DNA from 3 places in the Sphingomonas sp. AP28 genome. Region 3 is predicted to be linked to each of the others. Evidence: riboswitches for the same ligand, from Rfam matches in the RefSeq annotation. Region 3 holds a riboswitch; each other region holds the start of a gene.
The links. Region 3 has a riboswitch for cobalamin ahead of AC1MH0_RS07335 (TonB-dependent receptor plug domain-containing protein). Riboswitches for the same ligand answer to the same signal wherever they lie in the genome.
Positions count from the first base shown of each region.

Region 1: linked by a shared signal. The riboswitch ahead of AC1MH0_RS03155 (DUF1636 domain-containing protein) and the one ahead of AC1MH0_RS07335 (TonB-dependent receptor plug domain-containing protein) in region 3 are both predicted to bind cobalamin.
Region 2: linked by a shared signal. The riboswitch ahead of AC1MH0_RS10525 (TonB-dependent receptor) and the one ahead of AC1MH0_RS07335 (TonB-dependent receptor plug domain-containing protein) in region 3 are both predicted to bind cobalamin.

Region 1 is NZ_CM155283.1:713,270-723,012, reverse strand. Features, by position in the region: gene AC1MH0_RS03195 (RidA family protein) at 1-306, shown strand, start outside; gene AC1MH0_RS03190 (DUF4126 domain-containing protein) at 477-956, shown strand; gene AC1MH0_RS03185 (FAD-containing oxidoreductase) at 953-2,335, shown strand; gene AC1MH0_RS03180 (FAD-dependent oxidoreductase) at 2,332-3,990, shown strand; gene AC1MH0_RS03175 (UBP-type zinc finger domain-containing protein) at 3,987-4,292, shown strand; gene AC1MH0_RS03170 (peptidylprolyl isomerase) at 4,639-5,316, shown strand; gene AC1MH0_RS03165 (NAD(P)/FAD-dependent oxidoreductase) at 5,680-7,296, opposite strand; gene cobO (cob(I)yrinic acid a,c-diamide adenosyltransferase) at 7,351-7,956, shown strand; cobalamin riboswitch at 8,122-8,317, shown strand; gene AC1MH0_RS03155 (DUF1636 domain-containing protein) at 8,490-8,897, shown strand; gene cobT (nicotinate-nucleotide--dimethylbenzimidazole phosphoribosyltransferase) at 8,894-9,743, shown strand, end outside.
Region 2 is NZ_CM155283.1:2,311,020-2,320,762, reverse strand. Features, by position in the region: rRNA gene AC1MH0_RS10555 (23S ribosomal RNA) at 1-1,641, shown strand, start outside; rRNA gene rrf (5S ribosomal RNA) at 1,866-1,980, shown strand; tRNA gene AC1MH0_RS10545 (tRNA-Met) at 2,104-2,180, shown strand; gene AC1MH0_RS10540 (TetR/AcrR family transcriptional regulator) at 2,716-3,333, opposite strand; gene AC1MH0_RS10535 (MFS transporter) at 3,439-4,641, shown strand; gene AC1MH0_RS10530 (zinc-dependent alcohol dehydrogenase family protein) at 4,680-5,693, shown strand; gene AC1MH0_RS10525 (TonB-dependent receptor) at 6,049-8,088, opposite strand; cobalamin riboswitch at 8,258-8,494, opposite strand; gene AC1MH0_RS10520 (Arm DNA-binding domain-containing protein) at 8,620-9,012, opposite strand; tRNA gene AC1MH0_RS10515 (tRNA-Leu) at 9,186-9,272, opposite strand; gene AC1MH0_RS10510 (complex I NDUFA9 subunit family protein) at 9,385-9,743, shown strand, end outside.
Region 3 is NZ_CM155283.1:1,617,991-1,627,733, reverse strand. Features, by position in the region: gene AC1MH0_RS07365 (L-dopachrome tautomerase-related protein) at 1-1,575, opposite strand, end outside; gene AC1MH0_RS07360 (hypothetical protein) at 1,787-2,248, shown strand; gene msrB (peptide-methionine (R)-S-oxide reductase MsrB) at 2,310-2,759, opposite strand; gene budC (meso-2,3-butanediol dehydrogenase) at 2,776-3,537, opposite strand; gene AC1MH0_RS07345 (DUF4126 domain-containing protein) at 3,698-4,162, shown strand; gene AC1MH0_RS07340 (TonB-dependent receptor) at 4,211-6,274, shown strand; cobalamin riboswitch at 6,571-6,770, shown strand; gene AC1MH0_RS07335 (TonB-dependent receptor plug domain-containing protein) at 6,887-8,785, shown strand; gene AC1MH0_RS07330 (ABC transporter substrate-binding protein) at 8,881-9,597, shown strand; gene AC1MH0_RS07325 (FecCD family ABC transporter permease) at 9,594-9,743, shown strand, end outside.

The sequences.
Region 1 (9,743 bases), 900 kb from region 3:
CCCGCGCAACTGACGATCGCCGATTTCGGCGATACCAAGACGCAGACGATCAGCGTGTTCACCAAGATCAAGACGATCCTGGCCGCGCAGGGCTATGCGATGAGCGACGTCATCAAGCTGACCGTGTTCGTCGCTGGTGATCCGAAGCTTGGCGGCAAGATGGACTTTGCCGGCATGAACGACGCCTTCAAGATGTATTTCGGGACGGCGGAGAACCCGAACACCGTCGCGCGGTCGACCGTTCAGGTCGCAGCGTTGGCGGGGCCGGCGTTCCTGGTCGAGATCGAGGCGACGGCGGCGAAATAAATTCGGGCGGAGGTGGCCTTGTGTTCGCTTTCGATATCAGGTGCTTGGTCCGGTCGGGTGGTTGGCTGACGGTAACCCACGACTGGATCGAGGCCAGATCGGATGCGTAACGAATTGACGCTCGGGGCGGTGCGTGGGACGATGTTGGACACACCGGACCGGAGACCGCCATGCTTGTCCCCTCGCTCGCTCACGGACTGATCCTCGCCTTCGTCATCGGCATCGTCGCGGGGTTGCGCGCGATGCTGGCGCCCGCCGCGATAGCCTGGGCCGCTAGCAAGGGGACGTTGCCGTTGCAGGGTACATGGCTCGCGTTCCTCGGCTACCGGTTCACGCCGTGGATATTCACGCTGCTCGCGGCCACCGAACTCGTCACCGATCAGCTTCCGTCGACACCCAGCCGCAAGGTTCCGGCTCAGTTCGGTGCGCGACTGCTCACGGGAGGGCTGTCGGGCGCAGCGTTGGGGTTCGGCATCGGCGCGCCGTTGCCGGGGATCGTGCTCGGCGTCGTCGGTGCGGTCGTCGGTATCTACGGTGGTGCAGCGTTGCGCGCACGACTGGCGGTGGCGTTCGGTAACGATCGGCCAGCCGCGCTGATCGAGGATGCGATTGCGATCCTCTTGGCGGTGCTGGTGGTGTTGTCGATCTGATGCGGACGTTCGACGCGATAATCATCGGCGCCGGGCAGGCCGGACCAGCGCTGGCCGGCCGCCTCACCGCCGCGGGCATGACAGTCGCGCTGATCGAGCGGAAACTGGTCGGCGGCACCTGCGTCAACACCGGGTGCATGCCGACCAAGACGCTCGTCGCCAGCGCCTATGTGGCACATCTGGCCCGACGTTCGGCTGAGTTCGGCATCACCGTGGGAGAGATCACGGTCGATATGCCCGCGGTCGCGGCCCGCGCGCGCAAAGTCGTGATGGATGCACGATCAGGCAACGAGCGCTGGCTCGAGGGCATGGCGGGCCTGACCCTACTACGCGGCCATGCACGCTTTACCGGGCCCTCCACCATTCTAGTCGACGGCGAGGCTCTGACCGCACCGCGCATCTTCCTCAACGTCGGCGGACGCGCGAGCGTGCCCGACATGCCGGGCGTCGGCGACGTGCCGCATCTCGACAATACCGACATGGTCGCGCTGGAGCAGGTCCCGGCGCACCTCGTCGTCGTCGGTGGCAGCTATGTCGGGCTGGAGTTTGCGCAGATGTACCGACGGTTCGGCGCCGCGGTGACGGTGGTCGAGCGCGGCGAACGATTGATCGGGCACGAGGATGCCGATGTGTCCGACGCGGTGCGCACGATTTTGGAGGATGAGGGCATCGCGGTGCGAACCGGCGCGAATTGCATCGCCTTCGCGCGGCATGACGTCGGCGTCGCGGTTTCGGTGGATTGCCACGCGGGCGATCCGCAGGTGGTCGGCAGCCACGTGCTGCTCGCCGTCGGGCGACGTCCAAACACCGACGATCTTGGGCTCGATCTTGCGGGGGTGGCGATGGACGAGAAGGGCTACGTGATCGTCGACGACCTGTTGCAGACCAACGTTCCCGGGGTTTGGGCACTGGGCGATTGCAACGGCCGCGGCGCCTTCACGCACACCGCGTACAACGATTTCGAGATCGTCGCTGCGAACCTGCTCGATGGCGATGACCGGACGTTGAGCCAGCGGCTGGTCGGCTACGCGCTTTACACCGACCCTCCGCTCGGCCGGGTGGGGATGACACAGGCCCAGGCGGAGCAGACCGGGCGACCGATCCTCGTCTCGAAGCGGCCGATGACCCGCGTCGGGCGCGCGGTCGAGAAGGGCGAGACCAAGGGGTTCATGAAGATCGTGGCGGATGCGGAAACACAGCGGATATTGGGGGCGGCGATCCTCGGCACGGGCGGCGACGAGGCGATCCACGGGATTCTCGACATGATGAACGCGGATCAGACGGTGTCGACGCTGCGCTGGGCGGTGCCGATCCACCCGACCGTGTCCGAGCTGATCCCGACGCTGTTGCTCGGGCTCGAACCGGTGGCGCGGACATGAGCGATGTCGGCGCGCGCGACCATCAGATGTTCCCCGTGCTCAACGCCGAGCAACTCGAGACGGCAAAGCGCTTTGCCAGCGGCCTTGCGCGCGTCTTCGCGGCGGGCGAGCAGGTCTATGCGATCGGCGACCAAGGCGTTGCGGCATGGCTGGTGCTCGCGGGAACGATCGACGTCGTCCGTCGCGACGGGCTGAGCCACGAGGCACCGATCACGACGCACGGCCCGGGGCAATTGACAGGCGAGGTCAACCAGCTTGCCGGCCGCCCGACGATTGCCGGCGGCACGGCCGGACCCGAAGGTTGCACCGCGCTGCCGTTCGATCCCGCGCACCTGCGTGCGCTGATGGTCGGGTCGGCGGACGTCGGCGAGATCGTGATGCGCGCGCTGATCCTGCGCCGCGTCGGCCTGATCGAGCAGGGCAGCGGGGGGACCGTGATCGTCGGCGTGCCGGGCAGTCCCGATGTCGTCCGGTTGCAGGGATTTCTCACGCGATCGGGGTATCCGAACATCGTCCTCGATGCGGCATCGGACGACGAAGGACATGCCTTAGTCGAGCGGACCGGGGTCGCTTCGAGCGACCTGCCGCTCGTGGTCTGTCCGAACGGTGCGGTGCTGAAAAGACCGTCGGATATCGAGGTGGCCGCGTGCCTCGGCATTACCCCCGACCTGGATCCGGACGTGGTCTATGATGTCGCGATCGTCGGCGCGGGGCCGGCCGGGTTGGCGGCGGCGGGGTATGCCGCGTCCGAGGGGCTGTCGGTGATCGTGCTCGACGAGCGTGCGATCGGCGGGCAGGCGGGGGCATCGGCACGGATCGAGAATTACCTGGGTTTTCCGACCGGCATTTCGGGGCAGGCGCTGGCGGGGCGTGCGTTCAACCAGGCGCTGAAGTTTGGGGCGGAGATCGCGATCCCGCTGACCGTCGAGCATCTCGATTGCGACGAGGATCGGCCTGCGGGCGACCCGCTTGCGCTCGAACTGCCGGGCGATCGACGCGTCCGATCGCGCACGGTGATCGTCGCGTCGGGCGCACGGTATCGGCGGCCGGACATCCCCGACCTGGCGGAGTTCGAGGGCGCGGGCGTGTCGTATTGGGCATCGCCGATCGAGGCGCGATTGTGCGAGGGCGAGGAGGTCGCGCTGGTCGGCGGCGGCAACTCGGCGGGGCAGGCGGTGGTTTTCCTAGCGCCGCGCGTGAAGCACCTGCACCTGATCGTGCGCCGTCCGTTGGCCGCGACGATGTCGAAATATCTGATCGACCGCATCGCCGCGCTGCCCAACGTGACGATTCGCGTCGGCACCGAGATCGTCGGGCTGGAGGGCGAGCGCGCGTCCGGGCTGACCGGCGCGGTCTTCCGGCAACGCAGCGACGGTGCGGAGACGCGGTGCGCGATGCGGCACCTGTTCCTGTTCATCGGCGCCGACCCCAATGCGGGCTGGCTGAAGGGCTGCATCGATACGGACGAGAAGGGGTTCATCGTCACCGGCGGCGCCGCGCTGCCGTTGCAGACGAGCCGGACCGGGGTGTTCGCGATCGGCGACGTCCGCGCGGGCTCGACCAAGCGCGTCGCGGCGGCGGTCGGCGAGGGCGCGGCGGTGGTCGCGCAGATTCACATGATATTGGCCGACATGGTGGAAAGGCGCGCAGGATGATCTACGGGTGTACGCATATGGAGACGATCCGCGACGTGACGCCGAGCGCGAAGGGGTGCGAGGAGTGCCTCAGGATCGGCAGCGAGTGGGTGCATCTGCGGTTGTGCCGGGAATGCGGCCATGTCGGCTGTTGCGACGACTCCCCACACCGCCACGCGACCGCACACTTTCACGCGACACGGCATCCGATCATCGAAGGGTATGACCCGCCGGAGGGCTGGGGCTGGTGCTTCGTGGACGAGACGATGGTCGATTTGCCGGACCAGACGCCGCAAGTGGGGCCGATCCCGCGGTATGTTTGAGAGCTACCCAGCGCAAGAAGTTTCGGACGAACTGGCTACAGGTACACCACCCCGGCGAAGGCCGGGGCCCAGTTGGTATGGCCTGAGTGACAAAGCGCAAACCTACATTACCGACGTTCCCCAACTGGGCCCCGGCCTCCGCCGGGGAGGTGCCTACTCGGACGAATGGAACTAAGCCGAAGCGCTCGCTGGTGCATGCTGAGCGGTGCAAAACGTACGTTGGTACCAACGGTGATCACCGGTTTACTCCACGTCACTAGATACCCCTCCACGCTTGCCTCGCCGCAAACGGACAGGTAGCCGGCCCCGATCGGTAAAGGCGTGAGTGATCGAAATGCGGCGTTTGATGATCGGCTTCGTAGCCCTTGCGGCCTTGGCCACGGCAGGAACGGCGCAGCCGGCAAGGCGGTCGGTACAGCGCGCCGAACCGGGACCGAAGCCGGGCCTTGTTCGCGTGCGCTTAGTCACGTCAGAGGGGCCGATCCTGTTAACACTCGACGCGCGCCACGCACCGAAGACGACCGCGAATTTCCTCGCCTATGTCGATGACGGCCGGTTCGACGGCACCGATTTCTACCGCGCGAGCCGCCAGAAGTCGGCCCCGAAGCTCGGCTTCATCCAGGCCGGCATCCGCACCGATGCGCGCCGGATCCTGCCACCGTTTCCGCTCGAGACCACGGCGATGACCGGGATCAAGCATCTCGACGCGACGATCTCGATGGCACGCGGGATGACCCCGGCGTCGGCGGGCGGGAATTTCTTCATCACGATCGGGCCGGCGCCGGTGATGGACGCGCGCGCGGGGTATCCGGGCTATGCGGCGTTCGGGCATGTCGTCGCGGGGATGGACGTGGTGAAGCGCATCCTCGCCAAGCCTACGGGGGGCGGCATGGATGCGTTCAAGGACCAGATGATCCTGAAGCGCGTGGCGCTGGTCAGTGCGCGGCGGTTGGACGGGGTGGCCAAGCCGACGGGGTTGCCACGAGCTTGGTTGATCGAGACGGGGCCGCAACGGCGGAAGTGAGTTGAGGGCGATCTGAAGTTTGTCGGATCTTAGGGTGAATTGCCACGATCGCACGCATTGCCATCGAATATGCTAGGCCTGTCGAACGCGACGGCCTTCCGCATTCCCCACCTCCCCGGCGAAGGCCGGGGTCCAGTTGCGAAGGCCTGAGCACCTGAACGCCGGGCGCAGTTACCACTGTTTCCCAACTGAGCCCCGCCCTCCGCCGGGGTGGGGTGCTCCAGTTTGATGCTGATGGTCATGCTTCAAACCTAAATGCCACAACCGTCTATGTTACCCCGCGAAGACGGGAGCCCAGGGTCACGACTGCCAACGTTTGTGGCTCCTGGACCCCCGCCTTCGCGGGGAACAGTAGCGTCCGAGTCAGGCCGTCAGGCTGAGCGCAACAGCCTCCGCCACCTTGATACCGTCGACCGCGGCGGAAAGAATGCCCCCCGCATAGCCAGCGCCTTCGCCCGCCGGGAACAGGCCGGCGGTGTTGAGGCTGACGAAATCGTCGCCTCGCGTGATCCTGACTGGCGATGACGTCCGTGTCTCGACGCCGGTGAGCACCGCGTCGGGATGGTCATAGCCAGGAATCTCACGCCCGAACGCAGGCAGAGCCTCCCGCAACGCAGTGATCGCAAACTCCGGCAAACACTCCGACAGGTCGGTCATGTGGACGCCCGGCTTGTACGATGGGATCACCGACCCGAGCGCAGTCGACGCGCGGCCTGCGAGCAGGTCGCCGATGCGTTGCGCGGGCGCCTTGTAGTTCGAACCGCCGGCGACATAGGCGCGCGATTCCCAGTGGCGCTGGAGTTCGATCCCGGCGAGCGGGTGGCCGGGATAGTCGCGCTCCGGGTCGATGCCGATGACGATCCCCGAGTTCGCGTTGCGTTCGTTGCGCGAATATTGGCTCATGCCGTTGGTGGCGACGCGGCCCTCTTCGGAGGTCGCGGCGACGACGGTACCGCCCGGGCACATGCAGAAGCTGTAGACCGTGCGGCCGTTTTTGCAGTGGTGCGACAGGCTGTAGGCCGCCGCGCCGAGATCCGGGTGGCCGGCGCATGGCCCGAAGCGTGCTTCGTCGATCCACGACTGTGGATGCTCGATGCGGACGCCGATCGAGAAAGGCTTGGCCTCGACATGGACGCCCCTGGCATGGAGCATCTCGAACGTGTCGCGCGCGCTGTGGCCGACGGCGAACACGACGTGGTTGGCCTCGAGATAGTCGCCGGTGCTGAGATGCAGGCCGCGGAGTTGGCGGGTACCGGCTTCCTTGACGATGTCGAGACCGTCGACGCGGGTCGAGAAACGGTATTCGCCACCGAGTGCCTCGATCGTCTCGCGCATGCTCTCGACCATCGTGACGAGGCGGAAGGTGCCGATATGCGGGTGCGCTTCGGTGAGGATTTCCGGGGGCGCGCCGGCCTTGACGAACTCGGTCAGGACCTTCCGGCCTAGATGGCGCGGGTCCTTGATCTGGCTCCAGAGCTTGCCGTCGGAGAAGGTCCCGGCACCGCCCTCGCCGAACTGGACGTTGGATTCGGGGTTGAGGACGCTCCTGCGCCAGAGGCCCCAGGTGTCCTTGGTACGCTCGCGAACGACCTTGCCGCGGTCGAGGATGATCGGGCGGAACCCCATCTGCGCGAGAATCAGGCCCGCGAAAAGCCCGCAGGGGCCTGCGCCGACGACTACCGGGCGGGGGCCGGTGTAGTTCGGGCCTGACTTGGTGACGAAGCGATAGCCGGTGTCGGGCGTGCGCTGGACGTGGCGATCCTTCCTGAAGCGCGTGAGGACGGTGTCCTCGTTCTTGAGCGTGACGTCGACCGAATAGACGAGCTGGATGTCCATCTTGTCGCGGGCGTCGTGTGCGCGCCGCGCCACGGTGTAGCGGATCAGGTCGCGCGGAGTGACGCGCAGGCGGTCGCGGATCGCGGCAGGGAGCGCTTCGTCGGCGTGGTTGAGCGGCAGCTTGAGGTCGGTGATGCGGAGCATGCCGCACGCTCTAGCGCCGCGCGGCGCGATCCGCCATCGGGGGCAGGAGAGGAGATGATCATGCGGACCGACGACGAGCAGAATGCCAAGAGCGCCAAGCGGAAAGAGGTCCAGGACCGGATCGTCGCGAGCAAGACGATCGAGAAGGGGCTGATCATCGTTCACACCGGCAAGGGCAAGGGCAAGTCGACCGCCGCGTTCGGCATGGCGGTGCGAATGATCGGGCATGGGCGCAAGGTTGGCGTCGTGCAGTTCGTGAAAGGCGCGATGGCGACCGGCGAGAAGGCGATCTTCGACGCGTTTCCGGATCTGTGCGAGTTCAAGCCGATGGGAGAGGGGTTCACCTGGGACACGCAGGATCGCGCGCGCGATATCGCTGTGGCGCGCGAGGCGTGGGACGAGGTGAAACGGATGGTTGCCGACCCGTCCTATGCGATGGTGGTCGCGGACGAGCTGAATATCGTGCTGCGGTATGACTATCTGCCGGTCGACGAGGTGCTGGCGGTGCTGGCGGCCAAGCCTGAGATGACCCATGTCGTGGTGACCGGGCGGAACGCGCCGGATGCGCTGATCGAGGTGGCGGACCTGGTGACGGAGATGACGCAAGTGAAGCATCCGTTTCGGTCCGGAGTGAAGGCTCAGGCGGGCGTGGAGTTCTGAGCCCAACGTCATGCCGGGCGCGTTCCGGCATCCACGGTTCCGCAAGCTCGGCGGTGGTAGGTATGCGGACGGGTGGACCCCGGAACTAGTCCGAGGTGACGGAGTGATTGGGACGGGTGCCTTCAATCATCGGGTGTTGTCTTGCGCCTCTTCATCCGCCCGCGTAACGCTCGACCTGCGACAGGTTTTCCCGAGGCGGCAACGCTTATGGAAATGAAAATGGGAACGGGAAACACCCGGCTGCCCCTGCAACTGTACGCGGCGAGCCATCGTGCCTCATGCCATTGGGATGGTCCCGAGAAGGCGGCGCGGCCGGCGTTGACCCGCGAGCCAGGAGACCTGCCCGTCGCGGTCGTCTTTCGTTTGGCCAGGGTGCGCCGAACGGACGGGTAACACCCCGAGCGACGACATCGCTTCGCGTCGCGCGAAGGCAGGAGGCGTGCGCCTCTCGCCCTTTGCGCGGTGCGGGACCGACTGTCCCAAGGGGTTCCTATGCCAATTTCACGTCATTCTAAGATCGTCCGGGTACGGACATGCTGAAGCCGGTCGAGGACGGCGTCGCGGTGGTCGCGTGCAATACGTGTCGCCATTCCGCGGACTCGCGCGATGACGAGCAGGGCCAGCGTGGCGGCGCGCGGCTGGTCAGTGCGCTGAAGGCGGTGCAGGCGAGCGATCCCGCCTATGCCGACGTAGCCGTGCAGGAAATGCCGTGCCTGTTCGCGTGCCAGGATTTCTGCACCATCCATCTGCGCGCACCTGCCAAGGTCGGCTATGTGCTCGGCCGGTTCGAGCCCACCGAAGACGCCGCGCGCGCGATCCTCGATTACGCGCGGCTCTATGGCGAGAGTGCGTTCGGGCAGGTGCCGTTCAAGCAATGGCCGCAGGGGGTGAAGGGGCATTTCATCACCCGCACGCCGCCCGCCGGGTTCGTGGTGGAATGACCTTTTTTCCGACGACCGGGGCATTTCTATCGTCCTTGAGCGCGTTGCCGGAGCCCGACGAAGCCGCTCGATCGGCGGCGGTGACGCGGCAGGGGCAACTGACCAAGCCGCCGGGTTCGCTCGGGCGGTTGGAAGAGATTGCCGTCTTCATGGCCGGCTGGCAGGGCCATGAACGCCCGCGGCTCGATCGCGGCCGGGTGGTGGTCTTCGCGGGTAATCACGGCATCGTCGATCGCGGTGTCAGTGCGTTTCCGGCCTCCGTCACCGCGCAGATGGTGGCCAATTTCCAACATGGCGGTGCGGCGATCAATGCGCTGTCGCGCGCGGCGGGGCTCGATCTCAGAGTCGTCCCGCTCGATCTCGACCGGCCGACGACCGATTTCACCGTCGCGCCTGCGATGTCGGAAGAGGAATGCCTCGCGGCGATCAACGCGGGCGCCGCCGTCGTTGCGGACGCGCCCGATCTGATCGTGCTCGGCGAGATGGGGATCGGCAACTCGACCTCGGCCGCCGCGCTGTGCCTCGCCAGCTTCGATGGCTCGGCACGCGACTGGGTCGGGCCCGGTACCGGAGTCGACGACGACGGCATGGCCCGCAAGATCGCGACCGTGGAGGCCGGGCTGGCGCTGCACTGGGACGCACTGACCACCCCGTTCGAGACGCTACGCAGGCTTGGCGGTCGTGAACTTGCGGCGATCGCAGGCGCGGTCCTCGCGGCGCGTCTCGCTGGCATACCCGTCATGCTCGATGGCTTCATATGCTGTGCCGCGGTCGCGCCGATCGCCGCTGCGTGCCCAAATATCCTCGCGCATTGTCTTGCCGGCCACGTGTCGGCCGAGCCCGGTC
Region 2 (9,743 bases), 690 kb from region 3:
GCGGCGAAGATGTAACGGGGCTCAAGATACGTGCCGAAGCTTAGGGTGTGCCACTGATGTGGTACGCGGTAGCGGAGCGTTCCGTAAGCCTGTGAAGCGATCTGGTAATGGGTCGTGGAGGTATCGGAAGTGCGAATGCAGACATGAGTAGCGATAAAGAGGGTGAGATGCCCTCTCGCCGAAAGACCAAGGGTTCCTGCGCAAGGCTAATCCGCGCAGGGTGAGCCGGCCCCTAAGACGAGCCCGAAGGGGGTAGTCGATGGGAACCACGTTAATATTCGTGGGCCTGGTGGTGTGTGACGGATCATGTGTGTTGTCATCCCTTATCGGATTGGGATGGCTTCGAAATGGTTCCAGGAAATAGCCCCACCGTATAGACCGTACCCGAAACCGACACAGGTGGTCAGGTAGAGTATACCAAGGCGCTTGAGAGAAGTGTCCTGAAGGAACTCGGCAAATTGCCTCCGTACCTTCGGAAGAAGGAGGCCCTCACTATGCGCAAGCACTTTGAGGGGGCACAGGCCAGGGGGTAGCGACTGTTTAGCAAAAACACAGGGCTCTGCTAAGTCGGCTTCAAGACGACGTATAGGGCCTGACGCCTGCCCGGTGCCTGAAGGTTAAGTGGAGGGGTGCAAGCTCTGAAATGAAGCCCAGGTAAACGGCGGCCGTAACTATAACGGTCCTAAGGTAGCGAAATTCCTTGTCGGGTAAGTTCCGACCTGCACGAATGGCGTAACGACTTCCCCACTGTCTCCAGGACATGCTCAGCGAAATTGAATTCTCCGTGAAGATGCGGAGTACCCGCGGTTAGACGGAAAGACCCCGTGCACCTTTACTGCAGCTTCAGAGTGGCATTAGGAAGAAACTGTGTAGCATAGGTGGGAGGCTTTGAAGCATCGGCGCCAGCTGATGTGGAGCCATAGGTGAAATACCACCCTGTTTGTTTCTGATGTCTAACCTCGTTCCGTAAGCCGGAACAGGGACCCTCTGTGGCGGGTAGTTTGACTGGGGCGGTCGCCTCCTAAAGAGTAACGGAGGCGCGCAATGGTGGGCTCAGGACGGTCGGAAACCGTCTGTTAGAGTGCAATGGCATAAGCCCGCCTGACTGCGAGACTGACAAGTCGAGCAGAGACGAAAGTCGGTCATAGTGATCCGGTGGTCCCTCGTGGAAGGGCCATCGCTCAACGGATAAAAGGTACGCCGGGGATAACAGGCTGATAACCCCCAAGAGCTCATATCGACGGGGTTGTTTGGCACCTCGATGTCGGCTCATCACATCCTGGGGCTGGAGCAGGTCCCAAGGGTTTGGCTGTTCGCCAATTAAAGTGGTACGTGAGCTGGGTTCAGAACGTCGCGAGACAGTTTGGTCCCTATCTGCCGTGGGCGTCGAAATTTGAGAGGAGTTGACCCTAGTACGAGAGGACCGGGTTGAACATACCTCTGGTGTACCAGTCGTTCCGCCAGGAGCGCAGCTGGGTAGCTATGTATGGACGGGATAACCGCTGAAAGCATCTAAGCGGGAAGCCTCCCTCGAGATAAGATTTCATAGAGCCGTCGGAGACCACGACGTTGATAGATCGGATGTAGAAGTGCGGTAACGCATGGAGCTAACCGATACTAATTGCTCTATTCGCGCTTGAGAGTCTCACACCATCAATGACAACACTGGGCAACCAGCTAGCCATTCGATAGTGCGGATGATTAAGACGACGCCAGATTGCCAATCCCCTCGCCGTCGAGGGATTGGTCACAAATATACCACTAACCTTGCACGGTATCGATTTTAAAACCCTCAGGCTTCGCCGCAAGGCGAAACCCGAGGGACCCAGATATGAACGCAAACGCATGTCGCACCGGCTCCATTGCCTGGTGGCTATAGCGTCGGTGTCCCACCCGATCCCATTCCGAACTCGGCCGTGAAACCCGACTGCGCCAATGGTACTATCGCTCAAGCGATGGAAGAGTAGGTCGTCGCCAGGCATTGAAGCTCGTGCAACATGCATTCACACCATATCACAAACCCATTCACAAACGTCTCATACACTCAGTTCCGCACATGCGGACACTCGGGCCCCATCAAAGCACAGCTTGATGGGATCTTGGCGCGGGGTGGAGCAGCCCGGTAGCTCGTCAGGCTCATAACCTGAAGGTCACAGGTTCAAATCCTGTCCCCGCAACCAATACTATAGAACCTCGACACCACGCCGCCCTTACGGGCGGCGTCGTCGTTTTTACCGAGCTATGGTGCGTTCGAGTTGCTTCGCATCCGAGATGGCGGCGATTCAACAATCTCTGCTGAAAGATCTATATTTCTACTCGCCGCATGGATTTGCAGAGCATCACGAACAACTTCGCTTGCGCGATCGTAATATCCCAAAGCCACCTGACTACGCACGTAGTCACATATTGTCTTCGTTAAAGACACATGCAGAGTATGAAGTGCAGCCATATCGCAGACTTAGCTGCTTGCGCTAGGGGTGTCACCCGAAATCGGGCAGTAGGCTGAGCCGTTCTCTCAGCGATCGCGACCAGACCTTCACTCCATGATGCGTCGCCGGATAAGCCTACGCCAAGGATCTTCGCGTCCGGTGGTAAATACCGGTAATCAAACCACTGCGGCGAAAATGAACTGACGGCCGAAGTTGGAGAGCTGGGAAGAGTTCGCGAGTGTCTGCTTGGGGGCCAAGCGGAAAGGCCATGATGGAAGAAGCCAAGTCAGGTGCACGAACTGCGGATGCTGTCGTCCCACGCGGCCATTGCGTGCTTGACCCCTGATCGTATGGCGTTTGCGGGTACCGCGTCTCGCGCTTGTATCGAAATACCCAGCACGAGTCCGTCGTACAGCGCGACCAACCCCGTGACATCTGTGGCGGAGTCGAGATCGCCCGCGTTCACGCCGGCAGTGATACATCGGTGTAGCGCCTTCCGGGTGACGTCGCGCTCGGATCGGGTCAGCGCCCGGACCGGCTCGCTTGCCTCGGATGAGATCATTCCGGACAACGTGACCATGCAACCGGTGGGATGCGCAAGGTCGGTCTGTACCGCGACCGACGCCATCAATGCCTGTTCCAGCCGTGCGCGCGGCGGCAATCGTTCGTCGTCGAGCGCGTCGACGATGCGGCCATGCAGGTCCAGATACCGCGCCAGCGTTTCCCGATACAGCGCCTCCTTCGAGCCGAATGCGGCATAGAAACTCGCTGACGAAATGTCGCCCATCGCGTGACGCAGCGTGAGGAGCGATGTGCCCTCATACCCGTGCTCCCAGAACAGGTGCATCGCGCTGTCCAGCGCCGCATCCCGGTCAAAGCCACGCGGTCGTCCGCTCAGTGCCATAATTCTCCGCTCCTGGCGTTGTGGATTAGTCGATCCATTATTCGTTGACAAGCGGCCTTCGGTCCTTGAATGCCTTGGATCAGTCGATCCAGAAGTGAGTGTTCCGTGCCTCCAAAATCGAGTCCGACCGAAGCCGGCGCGAGCGAGACGCTGCCGATCTCAGCACTGCTGGCGCTGGCGATGACCGGCTTCACCGCAATCCTGACCGAGACGCTTCCTGCCGGGCTGTTGCCGCACATGGCAGCGGGGCTGGACGTATCGGAGTCGCTCGCCGGGCAAACGATCACGGTCTATGCCGTCGGCTCCTTGCTCGCGGCGATCCCGCTGACGCTGTACACGCAAGGGTGGCGCCGCAAACCGACGTTGCTGGTCGCGATTTTCGGCTTCCTGATCTTCAACTGTGTGACCGCCATATCCACCTCCTACGCGCTGACACTGGTGGCGCGGTTCATGGGCGGGGTCGCCGCGGGCCTCGGTTGGGGGATCATCGCGGGATATGCACGGCGGATGGTCGTCGCGCCGCTGCGGGGCAAGGCGCTCGCGATCGCGATGGTCGGTACGCCGCTGGCGCTGTCGATAGGCGTGCCCCTCGGGGCGATGCTGGGCACGACGCTTGGCTGGCGCATGGCGTTCGGGCTCATGCCGATCACCACGCTCGGCCTGATCGGTTGGGTGGTGTGGCAGGTGCCGGATTTCCCCGGACAGCCTACTGAGCAGCGATTGTCGATCGCGCGCGTGTTCGGCACACCCGGCGTACGGACCGTCTTGGTCACGCTGTTCGCGTGGATTACGGCGCACAACATCCTCTATACCTATATCTCCCCGATCGCTGCGCTATCGGGCGCGCAAGGCAGGCTCGACCTCGTCCTGCTCGAGTTCGGACTTGCCGCGCTAGTCGGAATCTGGGTCACGGGCGTGCTGATCGATCGGGCGTTGCGGCCGCTCGTGCTCGTCAGCCTTGCGGTGTTCGCTGTCGTTTCCCTAGCGTTCGGGCTGTTTGCCGCAACCCCCGAGGTGATGAGCGTTGCGACGATTCTGTGGGGGCTGTCGTTCGGCGGCGCGGCGACCCAGCTTCAGACCGCGCTTGCCGATGCCGCGGGGGAGGGCATCGATCTGGCGAATGCGATGCTGACGACAGTATGGAACAGCGCGATCGCCACGGGCGGGATCGTCGGCGGCGTGCTGCTCGATCATCTGGGTGCAGGGGCGCTTGCTTGGGCCGTCCTTGCGCCGACGCTGTTCGCCCTGTTGCTCGCATCCCGCGCAAGCCGTCACGCCTTCAAGTCCGGTCCGAGGGCATTCGATTGAAGCACAGGTCGCGGAATCAATTGACGCAGGAGACTTTGATGAAAGCCTATCATATCGGCGTCCAGAACGGCATCGACGCCCTCGTCGCGGCGACCCGCCCCGAACCCGTCGCGGGCCCCGGCGAAGCGCTGGTCGCGCCGCGCCTCGTCGGCTTGATCAGCCGTGACGTTCAGTTGCTACGTGGCACCTACGGTCCTCGCCAGTCGGAGACCCGTATTCCGATGTCCGAAGGCGTCGGCGAGGTCGTCGCGATCGGAGAGGGCGTGACCGAGATTGCTGTCGGCGACCGTGTCGTCTGCGGCCATTTCGCGAACTGGCTGGACGGTGCGTTCCGCGCGGACGTGTTTGCACACGATATCGGCATCACGCACGACGGCTGGCTGGCCGAGCGCATCGTCCTGCCCGCCGCGGCCTTGATCCGCGTGCCGGACGCGCTGGCCGACGCGGATGTCGCAGGGCTCGCCTCAGCAGCGTTGACGGCCTGGAACGCGCTGATCGAGATCTGCGACGTCAAGCCTGGCGACACCGTCCTGTGCCTCGGTACCGGCAGCGTCTCGCTGGCGGCGCTGAAGATCGCCACGGCGCGTGGCGCGCGGGTCGCGATCACCTCGTCGCACGATGCGAAACTCGAGATGGCGCGCGCGCTCGGTGCGGACATCGCGATCAACTACCGCACGTCCCCCGATTGGGCGGCCGAAGTGATTGCGAAGACGGACGGCAAGGGGGCCGACATCGTGATCGAAACTGGCGGCGTCGATACGCTGGGACGGTCTATCGCAGCGGCCGCGGTCAATGCGCGGATCATCGTCATCGGTGTGTCGCCAGGCGAGGGGCCGGCGATCCCCGATTACCTGTCCCTCGTCCTCAAGAACGTGACGATCCGCGGAATCGCCAACGGCAGTCGCGCGATGTTCGTCGACCTGCTCGACTCGACGGTCGTGAACGGGATGACGACCGTCGTCGACCGGACGTTCGCCTTTGACGATGCGCCGGCCGCCATCCGCTACTTTGCCGCCGCCGGACACCTCGGCAAAGTAATGATCGCGTTCTGACCACGTTCTCTGGTGCCAGCCGCCGAGGCGGGCTCAAAAGGCCGGTTTCATCCATTTTACAGCTCTTGTGAGCGTAAAAAGCGAAATGAACGAAAGTCCGACGTCGGTAGGCGGGGAAAGTCGCGGGAATGACCGTAACTAGGTCTTTGCCGGCCCCGCGCTGCGGGGCAGTTCCGCCCACACCCGGACGTTCCGATGGGCCACTCGCAGTCTCCAAAGCGGACATCCGTTCATCGCTGTGACGAGCAGCGATTTCGCGGGGTCAGCCACATGCGTTGGCACGGGAACGTAGAAACGGCATCCCGATCAAGATGATCGCCAGCTTCATTCGAGACTAGCGATCATCTGGCGCTGCTTAGAAATTCACCCGGGCACCCAGGCGCAAGGTGCGTGGCTCAACTACGCGGCTCAACCGACCGTCGGCCGGTCCCGCGGTATCGAACGAGGGAATATAGGACTCGTAGAAATAGGCGATGTCCTTGTCGCGGCCGTCGAGGATGTTGAGCACCTCGCCGTAAACCTCGAACCGTCCGATCTTGCGAGCCGCCCGGACGTTGATGACGGTGCTTCCTGGATCCCGGACGCTGTTGTCTTCGATCAGCGGATAAGGCCCGAGGTGACGGACGCGAACGCTTGCCTCCCACGGATTGAGCACCAGCGCGATCCCGGCGGATGCGGCGTTCTCGAAGGCGTTGGGAATGCGGTCGCCATTGTCGTAGCGCGATCGGCTTGCCGTATAGTTGCCGTCGATCGCAAGCCACGGCCTGGGCCGCCAGAACGCCACCAGTTCATAGCCACGACGCTCGCTCGCGCCGGTCGGCTCGACCGCGTTGGAATCTCCGACGAAGCGCAGTTCGCTGTCGACGTCGAGCCACCAATAGGTCGCGGTCAGCGTAATGCCGGGTAACTGCCACCGGGCGCCGACTTCACGGCCGGTGCCGCGGACCAGCACAGGCACCGGCGTTTCGACGTTTACCGCGCCGCGGACGTCGTTAGAGTGGAACCCACGTCCCCAGTTGCCGTAGAACTCCAGCCGGTCGGTCGGCGAGTACGCGATCGACGCCTTGGGCGATAGGATCGTGTCGTCGCCGCTGCCTTCGCCGGCCAAGACCGCCGCCTGATCGCGCGCGCGAACGACGTAATGATAATAGTCCCCGCGAACCCCACCGATCAGGCGGAGACCCGCAGCCGGCGTCCACGTCGCCTCGCCGTACACTGCTGCCGACGCTTCCTCGACATGGTAGCGGCCGAGCGACGACAGGAACGATCGCGCGCTGGTGCGGTACACACCGACGCTGCCGATATGGTCGTAGCGCTCTTCGGTACCGAGCGAGACGGCGAGGGTCGGTGCTAGCGTCCAGCGCCTTTCGCCCGTCGCGCCGACGATCCAGCGTTTGTCGAACTGGCGGATCTGCGCGCTGGTCCCGTCCGGATCGGTGTAGGTCGGGTTCGAGTACATCGACCAGTTGTAGAACTGACCATAAACATTGGCGTGCCAGTCAGGCTGGCGCACCGCGACGTTGCCAACGAGCCGTGTCGTTTCGCCGCGTGCAGTCGGATCGGGTGAGCAGAACACGTCCTTGCAGAGCGCGGTACCGATGATGCGCTCGGGAATCTGTTCGGTCGGACGCCAGGTCGCGCGGTAGGCGTTGAGCGACGCTTCGATCTGGCCTGCACCAGCTGGAGCGGTATATTTCGCGAAGCCAGATGCATGTTTTAGATGCTCGGGCTCCTCCCAAGGTCCGTCATAGACCTTGGTCTGCGCAACGAGCGTCAGCTTCCCCGCACCAATCCCATCAATCGTCCCGCCCGCGGCGATCCGACCATAGCCATAAGAGCCGCCCTCGACCGAAAGCCACGGCCGGGCAAAGCTGTCGATCGTGGTCATGTAGGCAGCCCCCGCGAGCGCGAAGTCGCCGCCATCGGCACGGTATGGCCCTTTGCGAAAATCCTCGCGCGCGACGATCTCCGGGATCAGTCCGTTGAGATCGAGATAGCCCTGGCCATGACCGTGGGTGCGCAGGTTCATTTGCACCCCGTCGATATAGGTCGTGAAGTCCGATCCATGATCGAGATTGAAGCCACGCAGGAAATACTGGTTGGCCTTGCCGCTTCCCGAATGCTGCGCAGCGACCATGCCAGGTATCGCTTCTAGCAGTTCGGCAACGCGTAGCAGCGGGCGAACCAGAAGGTCGGCACCGGCGACGGTGCCCTCACTCGCTGCATGCGCAACACCGATCTTTGCTTCGCCTCGGCCGAACACGACTATGTCGTTCGGTACCTGTGTAGGCACAGCCTCGGTGGCGTGCACCTGAGCCCATGCGGGTGTGGTGCTACATGCCGAGGCGATAGCCACGCATTCGAGCCATTTTGTTCGTAATCTTAGATTCTTCATGTCCGTCCCCCGTGCGCCAAGCGACTTCGGACGGGGGCGTCCGCTTTGAACGGTCGGCACGCGTCGGCAGGCGGACGCAAGCGCTCGCGACACGAACCGATGCGACCCCCGCCGCTCGTTCGTCGCTCAGACGGAAGAACCGTGCCCCGACCATCCCCTGGACCAAAGCAAGAGCGACCAGACGCTGGCAGGTCTCCTGGCTCACGGGTCGTCGCTCGACATACGGCCTTCCCGGATCTCGGCCGTTACGGCGTTGGTCCAGTGGCTGCACCCTCCGAAAGAGGACGCGATGTACGTCTCACTCGCCGCTTACAGTTGCAGGGACAGCCTCGGCTTCGGGAGAGTATCTCCCACACCGTGTTCCCTATTAAGTCCCTCTCGGGACACCAGCGCGATCATTGCCCGACCAACAATATCAGCCGGGCCTTTGGCGTACCTGTGACGGTACCAATCCGCAAGGTTCGTGAGCGGTCATATAAAGATTCCTTTATATGACGCTTGCCTCTGCCGTAAATTAATACCTGTGGAGGGTTAGTCTGCGCCGTGCAGGCGGGCACGGCGAATTCTGAAACAGCGCTCTCGCCAGCCAGGGGGTTCCCGCTCCGATTTTGTAATATATTCCTCAGCGACGATCGCGAACGTGTTCGCCGCCTTCAAGGTCGCCTCGATACGATCGGACCGCTTCTTCTCGGATGGATCGACGCCGACGGCGATCGGCTTACGCGCCTCACCGGCGCGTTCACGCGCCTCCTTTAACGACACATCCGGATAGCGGCCTAAAGACAGCTTCTTTTCCTTTCCGCCGATCCGGTACTTTAGTCGCCACAGCTTGCCGCCGGACGGCTGGATCGAGGAAGAGCCCTCGTTCGTCCGAGAGCTTGAGGGGCTTTGCAGCAGGCTTGGCAGCGCGGATTGCAACGTCACTCAGAGGCATTGGGGGCCACTCCAGAAGCTCATTCGCCGTGGCCCCCACCTTGCCCCCCAAAACTGTCCGACTATGCGCGGACAGGGGCGAACAGCAGCGACCAGATCGCGCCGCCTTATCGCAGATTTCCGTTGATTTCTCAACTGTCCGCGGATCACCGCGAACAGGAAAATGGTGCCCGGAAGAGGACTCGAACCTCCACGACCTTGCGATCGCCAGCACCTGAAGCTGGTGCGTCTACCAATTCCGCCATCCGGGCACGGGGTAGGAGGGCGCCTCTAGGGGAGGGTCGCGATGCTTGTCAACACGCCTCTTGCTGGGGCAAGGGGTTATTCGTGATTGGCAGGCAAAACAAAGTGGACGGACGCGCGATGAACGACAAACTGGTGACGCTGATCGGGGGTGGCGGTTTCGTCGGCCGCTATGTCGCACAGGCGCTGCTGGCGACGGGCGCGCGCGTCCGTATCGCGCAGCGCGATCCGCGGCAGGCGTTCTTCCTGAAGCCGCTCGGGGGGCTCGGCCAGACGCAGTTCGTCGGTGCCGACGTTACCAAGCCCGAGACGATCGCACACGCCGTGCACGGCTCGGACGTGGTGGTGAACCTGGTCGGCGTGCTCGCGGGCGATTTCCAGCGCGTCCAGGCACTCGGCGCGCAGACAGTGGCGCAGGCGGCGGCGAAGGCCGGCGTCGGTGCGCTCGTGCACGTATCGGCGATCGGCGCTGATCCCGC
Region 3 (9,743 bases):
CATCACCTTCACGGTCTTGTCGATCTGCGTCGAGCCGTGGCCGTCGAGCGCGCGGAAGCCCTTGCCGGTTTCGAGATCGATGACGATGATCGCGCCGCGCGTCCCGGAATCGGTGATGTAGCCGGTCTTGCCGTCGGGCGAGAAGCGGATGTCATTGAGGTAGGTGCCCTGCAACGCGACGTCGAGCGGCACCTTGATGACCTTGGTCACGCGGTTGGTGGCGAGGTCGACCTTCACTAGCTTGGGCGCGCCCTCGAGGATCTTCTCGTTACCGGGCGCGCCGGGATCGAGCACCCAGAGGTTGCCGTGGCCGTCGGGTACGATCGACTGCACGCAGACGAAGTAGTCGCCGACCGGCATCTCGTTCGACTTCGCGTTGCGCCAGCTGTTCCACTTGGCGTCCGGATAGGCCTTGAGCGAGCCGTCCTTCATCACTTCGGCGACCGAGATCGGCGCGTCGTCGGTCCAGCGGGGGAAGTTGACGAAGCGACGGCCGTCGGCGGTGACGGCGACGCCGGTCGCTTGGTGATCGAACTGCGCGACCTGGGTAAGCGGACGGCCGCTGATCTGCGATGCGGTCTGCGCGCTGGCGACGCCGATCGCCGCGGCGGCGACGACGGCGATCGCGGCAGCGCCGGCGAGGAAGGGCTTGGTCTTGGACATAATAAGGCTCCGGTCGGTGGTGTCGGACAGGTCGGCAGGATTGCCGGTGAAAAGCTGGATGAGATGGCGCGCGACCGCGTCGGGGGCTTCGCGCTGGATGAAATGGCCGACGCCATTGAGCGTCACGAACGCGAACGGCCCGGTGAACTTGGCCGGTACCGTGGTGCTCGCCGATGGCGGGTTCACGCCGTCGACCGCGCCCTGGAAATACATCGTCGGCAGCGAGAGCGTCTTGGTCGCCTTCACCTTGTCCTCGAGCCACTGGCTGCGCGGATCGGGCTCGGCCTCGTTCCAGCGCGCGCGGTAGCTGTGCAGCGTGACGTCGGCCCAGTCGGGGTTCTCGAACGAGCGTGCGACGCGCGCGAAGGTCGCCTCGTCGAACCAGCCGGGGGGCGACCAGTTGACCCAGTGGATGTGCGCGAAGCCCTTGTGGTCGTCGCGCACGGCCTGCGCACCGCGCGCGGTCGCCATGAACCAGTGATACCATTGACGCTGCGCCTGCTCGAATGGCGGCGTCGGCATGCCACCGAGCCGGGGCGGGGTCGCGAGCATCGCCATCCGCTCGACGCGGTCCGGCCAGCCGACCGCGAGCGCCTCCGCGGTGTTCGAGCCCCAATCGTGCCCGGCGACCATGAATCTCTCGATCCCGAGCCCGTCCATCAGCGCGATCATGTCCATCGCCAGGATTGCGCTGTTGCCGGTGCGCGGTGCATCGCGCACGAACCGCGTTTCGCCGAAGCCGCGCAAGGTCGGCACGATGGTCCGCAACCCGGCCGCGTTGAGCGTGGGGACGACGTCGTCCCAGGTCGATGCGTCGTCGGGCCAGCCGTGGATCAGCAGGACCGGCTGACCGTCGCGCGGCCCGGTATCGGCATAGGTGATTGCGAGATCGTCGGTGGTCTGGATCGGCATGATGGTCCTCGTCGGATCGGGGCGTCGGGCTCGTGGTGGAAGCTCATGGTGGAGCGGGCCGACGCGAAAGGGTCCTGGTATCGAAACAGTCTCGGGAGGCTGCTGTTCCGGCTGCTAAGCCAATGATTCGCAAAGGTGATCGGGCGGCGCGACGTGGTGGGCCGATTTGAGATCCGCGCGTTGTGGACGGCAGAACTTCAGGAGCGAAATGATGGATTCACGACGTATGGCCGGTGCGGTCGCAGGTGGCCTGGTGGCCGGGCTGGGCATTACTGCGCTGCTGATGGCGGGCGAGCGCAAGAGCGGCGAACCATCCGAGATCGTCACGCTCGAACGCAAGACCGCGGAGAAGCTGGGCATCGACATGCCGGCCGCTGATGCCTTGCCGTCGTCGCGCGAGCAGGCGGTCACGCAGGGCGGTCACCTGTTGCTGTCCGCGGCGGCGGGTGCGGTATATGCCGCGACCGTCGACGAGGAGGCGTCGGTCGTTGGATCGGGCCTGGTGTTCGGCGCGGCGTTCTATGCGGCGATGCACTGGATCACGGGGCCGTTGCTCGGCGTGAAGCCGCCGGAGTGGCAGGCCGATGCGAAGACGATCGGCATGCACAGCGTGAACCATGCGGTGTTCGGGCTGATCACGGCGTTGGGCGCGAAGCTCGCGACCCGGCGCTGAAATCGAGTATTAGAAAACCGTGACGGTGTGCGCCCGTGCGGCACACCGTCACGCGTCACCGTCAGCCTGCCGCGTCGACCTGCGGCAGGTAGGCGGCATACCCGTTGGCCTCCATCTCGGCGCGCGGGACGAACCGCAGCGACGCCGAGTTGATGCAGTAGCGCAGGCCGCCCTTGTCCTGCGGGCCATCCTCGAACACGTGGCCGAGATGGCTGTCGGCACCCGCCGAACGGATCTCTGTGCGGACCATGCCGTGGCTGCGATCGTGGAGCTCAGCGACGTGCTCGGGCGTGATTGGCTTGGTGAAGCTCGGCCAGCCGCAATGCGAATCGAACTTGTCGGCGGACGCGAAAAGCGGCTCGCCCGAGACGATATCGACGTACAGACCGGGTTCGCGCGTGTTGAGATACTCGCCGGTGCCGGGCCGCTCGGTGCCGCTCTGCTGCGTGACGTGGAACTGCTCGGGAGTGAGCTTGGCGATCGCCTCGTCGGTTTTCTTGTAGTCGGTCATGGTGATCCTCTCGCGCTCAGGAGAGCGCCGGTTGGCCGTTCGAGGCGGACAGGCCGCCGTCGACCGGCAGGTTGACCCCGGTTATATAGTGCGCGTCGGCGCTAGCCAAAAACGCGATGGCGCCGGCGATGTCTTCGGGCTGTGCGCCGCGTGCCATCGGGATGCGCTCCTCGAACTTCGCGATCAGGTCGGGCTGGTCCTTCATGCCCGCGGTCAGCGCGGTGTAGGTCAGCGACGGGTTGACCGCATTGACGCGGACGCCGTGCTTCGCCTCGTCCATCGCGAGCGCGCGGGTAAAGTTGGTCACCGCACCCTTGGCGGCGCAGTAGAAGCTGTGGTTCCAGTCGCCGCCGAGGCCCGATACGGACGAGACGTTGACGATGCAGCCCTTGTTCGCGCGCAACGTGGCGATCGCGGCACGGCTCATGTGGACGACGCCGTAGAGGTCGGTTTCGATGACCTTGGTGAATTCGGAGAGGTCGCCTTCGTCGAGCTTGCCGAGATGGTCCACGCCGGCGTCGTTGACGAGCACGTCGATGCGGCCGAACTTGTCGACCGCGCGCGCCACCAGCGCCTCGCAGGCGGCCATGTCGGAAACGTCGGTTTCGAACGTTTCGACGGTCGTGCCATCGAGGCTGGCGGCGACCTTCGCGAGGCCGTCCGTGTCCTTGTCGCCTAGTACGAGCGTCGCACCTTCCGCGGCGAAACGACGCGCGGCGCCTTCGCCGATGCCGGAGGCGGCGCCGGTGATCACTATGATCTTGTCATCGAATCTCATCGATCGGTGTCCTGAAGCGTTGGGAGATACCGCGATGAACGACCGACATGCGTCCGGGTTTCCGTGCTGAATCAAAGGGATCGCCCGTCGGTTCAAACGGCGGACCCCGGTTGAGCTTGCGCGCGTTGATGCGGTCGAACCTGCTTTTCCGGAGATCACCATGCTCGCATCCTTCCTGATGGGCCTCGTCGGTGGCCAGCGCGCGATGACGCCGCTCGCCGCGGTCGCCATCGCCGCCGCTCGCGACGAACTGCCCGCCGACAATGGTGCGCCGAAGCTGCTGTCGCATCCCGTCGTCGCGGCGGGTGCGCTGGCACTCGCGATCGGCGAGATGGCGGGTGACAAGCAGAAGAGCGCGCCCGACCGGATCGTCGCGATCGGGCTGGCCGCGCGGTTCGTCACGTCGGCGATCGCGGGGGCTTCGCTCGTCCCGCGGCGGCAGCGGTGGATCGGCGCCGCGGTGGGTGGACTGACCGCGGTCGCAGCGTCCTATCCCGGCTGGCGCGCGCGGATGGCGGCAATGTCGCGATACGGCCAGACGCCGACGGGGTTCGTCGAGGATGCAGCGGTTCTGGCGGGTGCGGCGGCGATTGCGCGCAACGCGGCAAAGCTAGGCGCGGCCTGACGTCGGACGTGTATTCCGGGCGGGCGGAAAAGCTGCCATGCGGCGGCGATGATCCGTATCTCACTCTCTACGCTCGCCTTAGTGCTAATTTCGTCCGGGAGCGCGGTCGCGCAGACGACCGTCGCGCCTGCCGACCAGCCGGCTGATATCGTCGTCACCGGGCGCGGGCTTGCCGATGCGCCCGGCGATCGTGTGTACGACATCGTCACGATCGATCGCGACCGGATTCAGGCGAATGCGAGCAATCGCCTGGAGAGCGTGCTGGCCGACGTCGCGGGGCTTCAGCAGTTTCGCCGGTCGGACTCGCGCAGCGCCAACCCGACCAGCCAGGGGATTTCGCTCCGCGGGATCGGCGGGAATGCCTCCAGTCGCGCGCTGCTGATCTTCGACGGCGTGCCGCAGGCGGATCCGTTCGGCGGCTGGGTCGCGTTTCCGGCCTATGCGACGGGACGGCTCGGGCGCATCCGCGTGACGCGCGGCGGCGGTAGCGGGTATCAGGGGCCAGGGGCGCTGGCGGGGACGGTCGAGCTCGAGAGTGCGACGCCGGACCGGGCGGGGCCTTTCCAGGGCAGTGTCGCGTATGGCAGCCGGGATTCGGTCGATGCGCAGGGGTCGGCCGCACTGGTACGCGGGTCGGGGTTTGCCACCCTGTCCGGCGCTTACGCGCGGGGGGATGGCTTCACGCCGACCGTCGAGGAGAGCCGGGGGATCGTCGATCGCGCCGCGCCGTACGAGCAGGCGTCGGGGGCGCTGCGGACCGTCGTCGGGATCGGCGCGAAGACCGAATTGCAGATGAATGCGAGCGCGTTCACCGATCGACGCGACCGGGGGAGCGACTTTACCGACAACAAGAGCGAAGGCGCGGATGCGAGCGTCCGGCTGGTCGGGCGCGGGCGCTGGGGGTATTCGGCGCTGGCGTATCTGCAGACGCGGGCGTTCGCGAGCAGCTTCAACAGTATCAATGCCGCGCGGTCGACCGCGATCCAATCGCTGAACCAGTATAATACGCCGGCTACCGGGCTCGGCGGACGGATCGAGATCGCTCCGCCGCTGGGCGAGAGCATCACGCTGCGTCTGGGCGCGGATGTTCGCGATGTCAGCGGGAAGACTCAGGAGCTGTATACGTTCGTCAACGCGGCGCCGACGCGGCGGCGCGAGGCTGGCGGGAGTACGACGACGACCGGCGTGTTCGCCGATGGGAGCCTCGTCGCGGGCGACTTCACTTTCAGTCTTGGCGGACGGGTCGACTGGTGGTCGATCGATGGCGGCTATCTGTCAGAGCGGCCGCTGGCGGGCGGCGCAGCGCTGACCAACCTGCGCTATGCGGATCGCGATGGCAGCGAGACGACCGGCCGGGCGGGCGTGGCGTATCAGCCGGTCGAGGCGATCACGTTGCGCGCGGCCGGGTATCGCGGGTGGCGATTGCCGACGCTCAATGAACTGTATCGACCATTCCGCGTCGGCAACGATGCGACCGCGGCGAATGCGCTGCTGTCGCCGGAGCGGCTGACGGGGGTCGAGGGCGGGGTAACGCTGACGCCTGCGCCGGGCGTGAGCATTGCCGCGACGTATTTCTACAACCGGCTCAAGGACGCCATCGCCAACGTCACGACGACCAATCCGCCGCAGGTGTTGCCGGGTGTCGCCACCTACCGCGTCCGTCAGAACCTCGACGCGATCCGCGCGCATGGGTTCGAGCTGGATGCGTCGTATCGACCGGGGCCGTTTGGCGTGCAGGCATCTTGGTCGCACACGAACTCGAAGGTCGAGGGTTCGGGGATCACCGCCGCGCTGGACGGCTTGCGACCGGCGCAGACGCCGCGTGACCAGGTGTCGGGGACGGTCGACTGGCGGCGCGATGCGGCGGCGGTGTCGCTGACCGTGCGGCATATCGGGCGGCAGTATGACGACGACCAGAACACGCGGGTGCTCGATCCGGCGACCACGCTGGATGCGTATGCCGCGCTCCCGATCATGCGCTCGCTGATGGCCGAGGTGCGCGGGGAAAATTTGTTCAACGAGCGCGTTGAGGCAGGAATCAGCGGCGCGAACGTCGTCGAGCGCGCTACGCCGCGGACGATCTGGGTCGGGTTGCGCTATGGGCTTCGGTAAGAGTCAATCCGCCCGCAGCCAGGGCAAGAAAGACAGCATGTTTCCCCGCGAAGGCGGGGACCCAGTCTGGGCTCCCGCCTTCGCGGGAGAACAAGGTTGAGGAGCGTGCCGTTTGGTACGAGTCACCACCCCGGCGAAGGCCGGGGCCCAATTGGAAAGGTGGCAATAACGAGCCACCGCGCTCCGTTATCGACGTCTCCCAATTGGGCCCCGGCCTTCGCCGGGGTGGTGCGATGGACCGTGAGCCTGCTGGCCCATCAGCAGGCTCCGCGTTGACCCGTGATTGGGGCGCGACTAATGCCACCACCGTGAAGGGTTCCCGGCGACGGGATCAAAGGGAAGTCGGTGCGCGGATATGTCCGCAAGACCGGCGCTGTACCCGCAACTGTGACCGGATAGCGGCCACCCCGATGATGCCACTGGGTTTCGACCTGGGAAGGCGGAGTGGGCGCGGCGACCCGGAAGCCAGGAGACCTGCCTCTCACGGTCGATCCACTGCGCGGGCGGGTGTCCGGCGCGGACGAGTGCTCCGGTCATGCCGGGTTTCCTCGAGCGAGAGACGTCTGGCCGCCCGGCGAATGGTCGCTGGCGGTTCCGTTTAGGACGCAGCCGATGACGAAATTCTTCCTTCTCCTGAGCGCCGCGGCGATCGCATCGCCCGCCTATGCGCAGGACATTCCCGACCCCGACGCTCCCGAAGTCGTCGTCACCGCAACCCGCGCCGCACAACCGCTGAGCGAGATCGGCCAGGCCGTGACCGTGATCGACCGCGCCGAGATCGAGCGCCGGCAGACGGTCGTCGTGTCCGACCTGCTCGCGACCACGCCGGGCGTCACCGTCACGCGCAACGGCACGGTCGGCGCGCTGACCAGCGTCCGCATCCGTGGCGCCGAGGCGGACCAGACGCTCGTCGTGATCGACGGCGTGCGCGTCAACGATCCGTCGTCGACCGGCGGCGGCTTCAACTTCGGCAACCTCCTGTCGAGCTCGGTCGAGCGGATCGAAATATTGCGCGGCCCGAACTCGGTGCCTTGGGGTAGCCAGGCGATCGGCGGCGTCGTCAACATCATCACCGCCGCGCCGACCGAAGGCGTGCAGGCGCGCGCCAACGCCGAATATGGCTATGCCGACAGCGTGTTCGCGAGCGCGGGCGTGTCGGGCAAGTCGGGTCCGGTATCCGGATCGCTGACCGGCGGCTATCTGCGCACCGACGGCATTTCGTCGGCGGCCAGCGGCACCGAGCGCGACGGCTACCGCCAATATGGCGCGACCGGGCGGGTCGGCGTCGAGTTCGCGCCGGGCATCGGCCTCGACCTGCGCGGCTATTTCGCCGACAGTCGCGTCGCGATCGATGGCTTCCCGGCCCCTGACTATGTACTCGCCGACACTGCCGAATATTCGAAGACTCGCGAGGCGTACGGCTATGCCGGGTTGCATGCCAACTTCGCCGATGGTCGGTTCAACAACCGCGTCGCGTTCACGATCGCTGACATCAACCGCGACAATTACGACCCGAGCTTCGGCAGCGATCCGTCGTTCATCGGTCGCGGCCGCAGCGAGCGTTATGAATACCAAGGCGACTTCCGCCCGCTCGACCAGGTCCGAATCGTCGCAGGCGTGGAGCGCGAGAACAGCCGCTTCAACGACGGCTTCACGTTCGCGGACACCGGCATCACTAGCGTGTACGGCCAGCTGATCGTCAAGCCGCTCGATATCCTCACGATCACCGGCGGCGTCCGCAACGACGATCACGACGATTTCGGCAGCCACACGACGTTCGGGGCGAACGCAGCGCTCGCACTACGCACCGGCACCACCGTCCGCGCGAGCTACGGGGAAGGCTTCAAGGCGCCGACCTTGTACCAGCTCTTCTCCGACTACGGGAATCGCGACCTCGATCCGGAGACCGCACGCAATTTCGACGTCGGTGTCGAGCAAGCCTTCCTCGACAACCGCGCCCGCGTCGGGGTGACCTATTTCAATCGTCGCACGCGCAACCAGATCGACTTCCGCGATTGCAGCCCGGCCGAATTGACGACACCCGGTTCGATCTGCGCCAATCGCCCGTTCGGCGTCTACGACAACGTCGCGCGCGCCGAAGCGGACGGCGTCGAGTTTACGCTCGCGCTGCGTCCGGTCGACGCGCTGACGCTGACCGCCAACTACAGCTATATCGACATCGAGAACCGCTCGATCGGGGACAATTTCGGCAATGTTCTCGCACGCCGCCCCAAGCAGACCGCAAGCGTCGATGCCGATTACCGGTTCGCATTCGGGCTGTCGGTCGGCGGCACCGTGACGATGGTCGGCGACAGCTTCGACGACGCCGCCAACACCACGCGCCTCGACGGCTATGCGCTGGCTGGCGTGCGGGCGGAACTGCCGATCGGCGAGCGGTTCGCGGTCTATGGCCGCGTCGATAACCTGACCGACTCGCGGTACGAGACGATCGCAGGCTACGGCAATTACGGCCGCGCGGCCTATGGCGGCGTGCGGTTGCGCCTGAAGTGAGGCGCGGGGCGATCCTCCTCGCGCTCCTGCTGGGGGGCTGCGCAAAACCCCCCGGCGCGGGAGTAGGTGGGGGGATCGTCTCGACCAATCCGTGCGTGGATTCGGTACTGGTCCGCATCCTGCCGCCCGCACGGATCGCCGCGATCAGCCATTATTCGAAGGATCCCTCCGCGACCTCGATCCCGATCGCCGTCGCGCGCCGGTTTCGGGGGATCGCCGGGACCGCGGAGGAGGTGATCGCGCTCCACCCAGATCTGGTCATCGCCAGCACCTACACGCCGCCCGCGACTCAGGCGGCGTACGCGCGCGCCGGTCTGAAGACGCTGCTGGTCGGCATCCCCGACTCGATCGCGGAGAGCCAGGCGCAGGTCACGCAGATCGCCGACGCCGCCGGCGCACCGATGGGCGGCGCGCGGATCAATGCCGAGATCGACCGCGCGGTGGCGCGCTGGAGCCGCAAGGATGGGCCAAAGGATGACATGCCGTCGAGCGCGTTGCTCTATATCAGCGGCGATCTCGCGACCGGGGGGAGCACGTTGCTGAACGACATGATGACGCGCGTCGGCTTCCGCAACGCCGCTGCGACCTATGGCCTGACGCACACCGGCACGCTGTCCGCCGAGACGATCGTGACGCAGCCACCTGCCGTCGTGATCGCTTCCGAGCGCGAAAGCCGCGGTACCGCGCTGCGCCACCGCCTGCTGCCGCGCACACCGCAAGCCGTCTTCCCGCGCGCCCTGATCAATTGCGGCGGCCCGACGATCCCGCCCGCGCTCGAACGCCTCGCCGCGATCCGGGCGAGCGTGTCGTGACCCGCAGGCTCAAGCTCGTCGCGCTGGTCCTGCTGGTGATCGTCCTGTTCGCCCTGTCGCTAGGTTGCGGGAAAGTCTGGGTGCCGGCCTCCGCCTGGTTCTCCAGCGACCCGCGCTGGTGGATCATCCTCGAGCTCCGCCTCCCG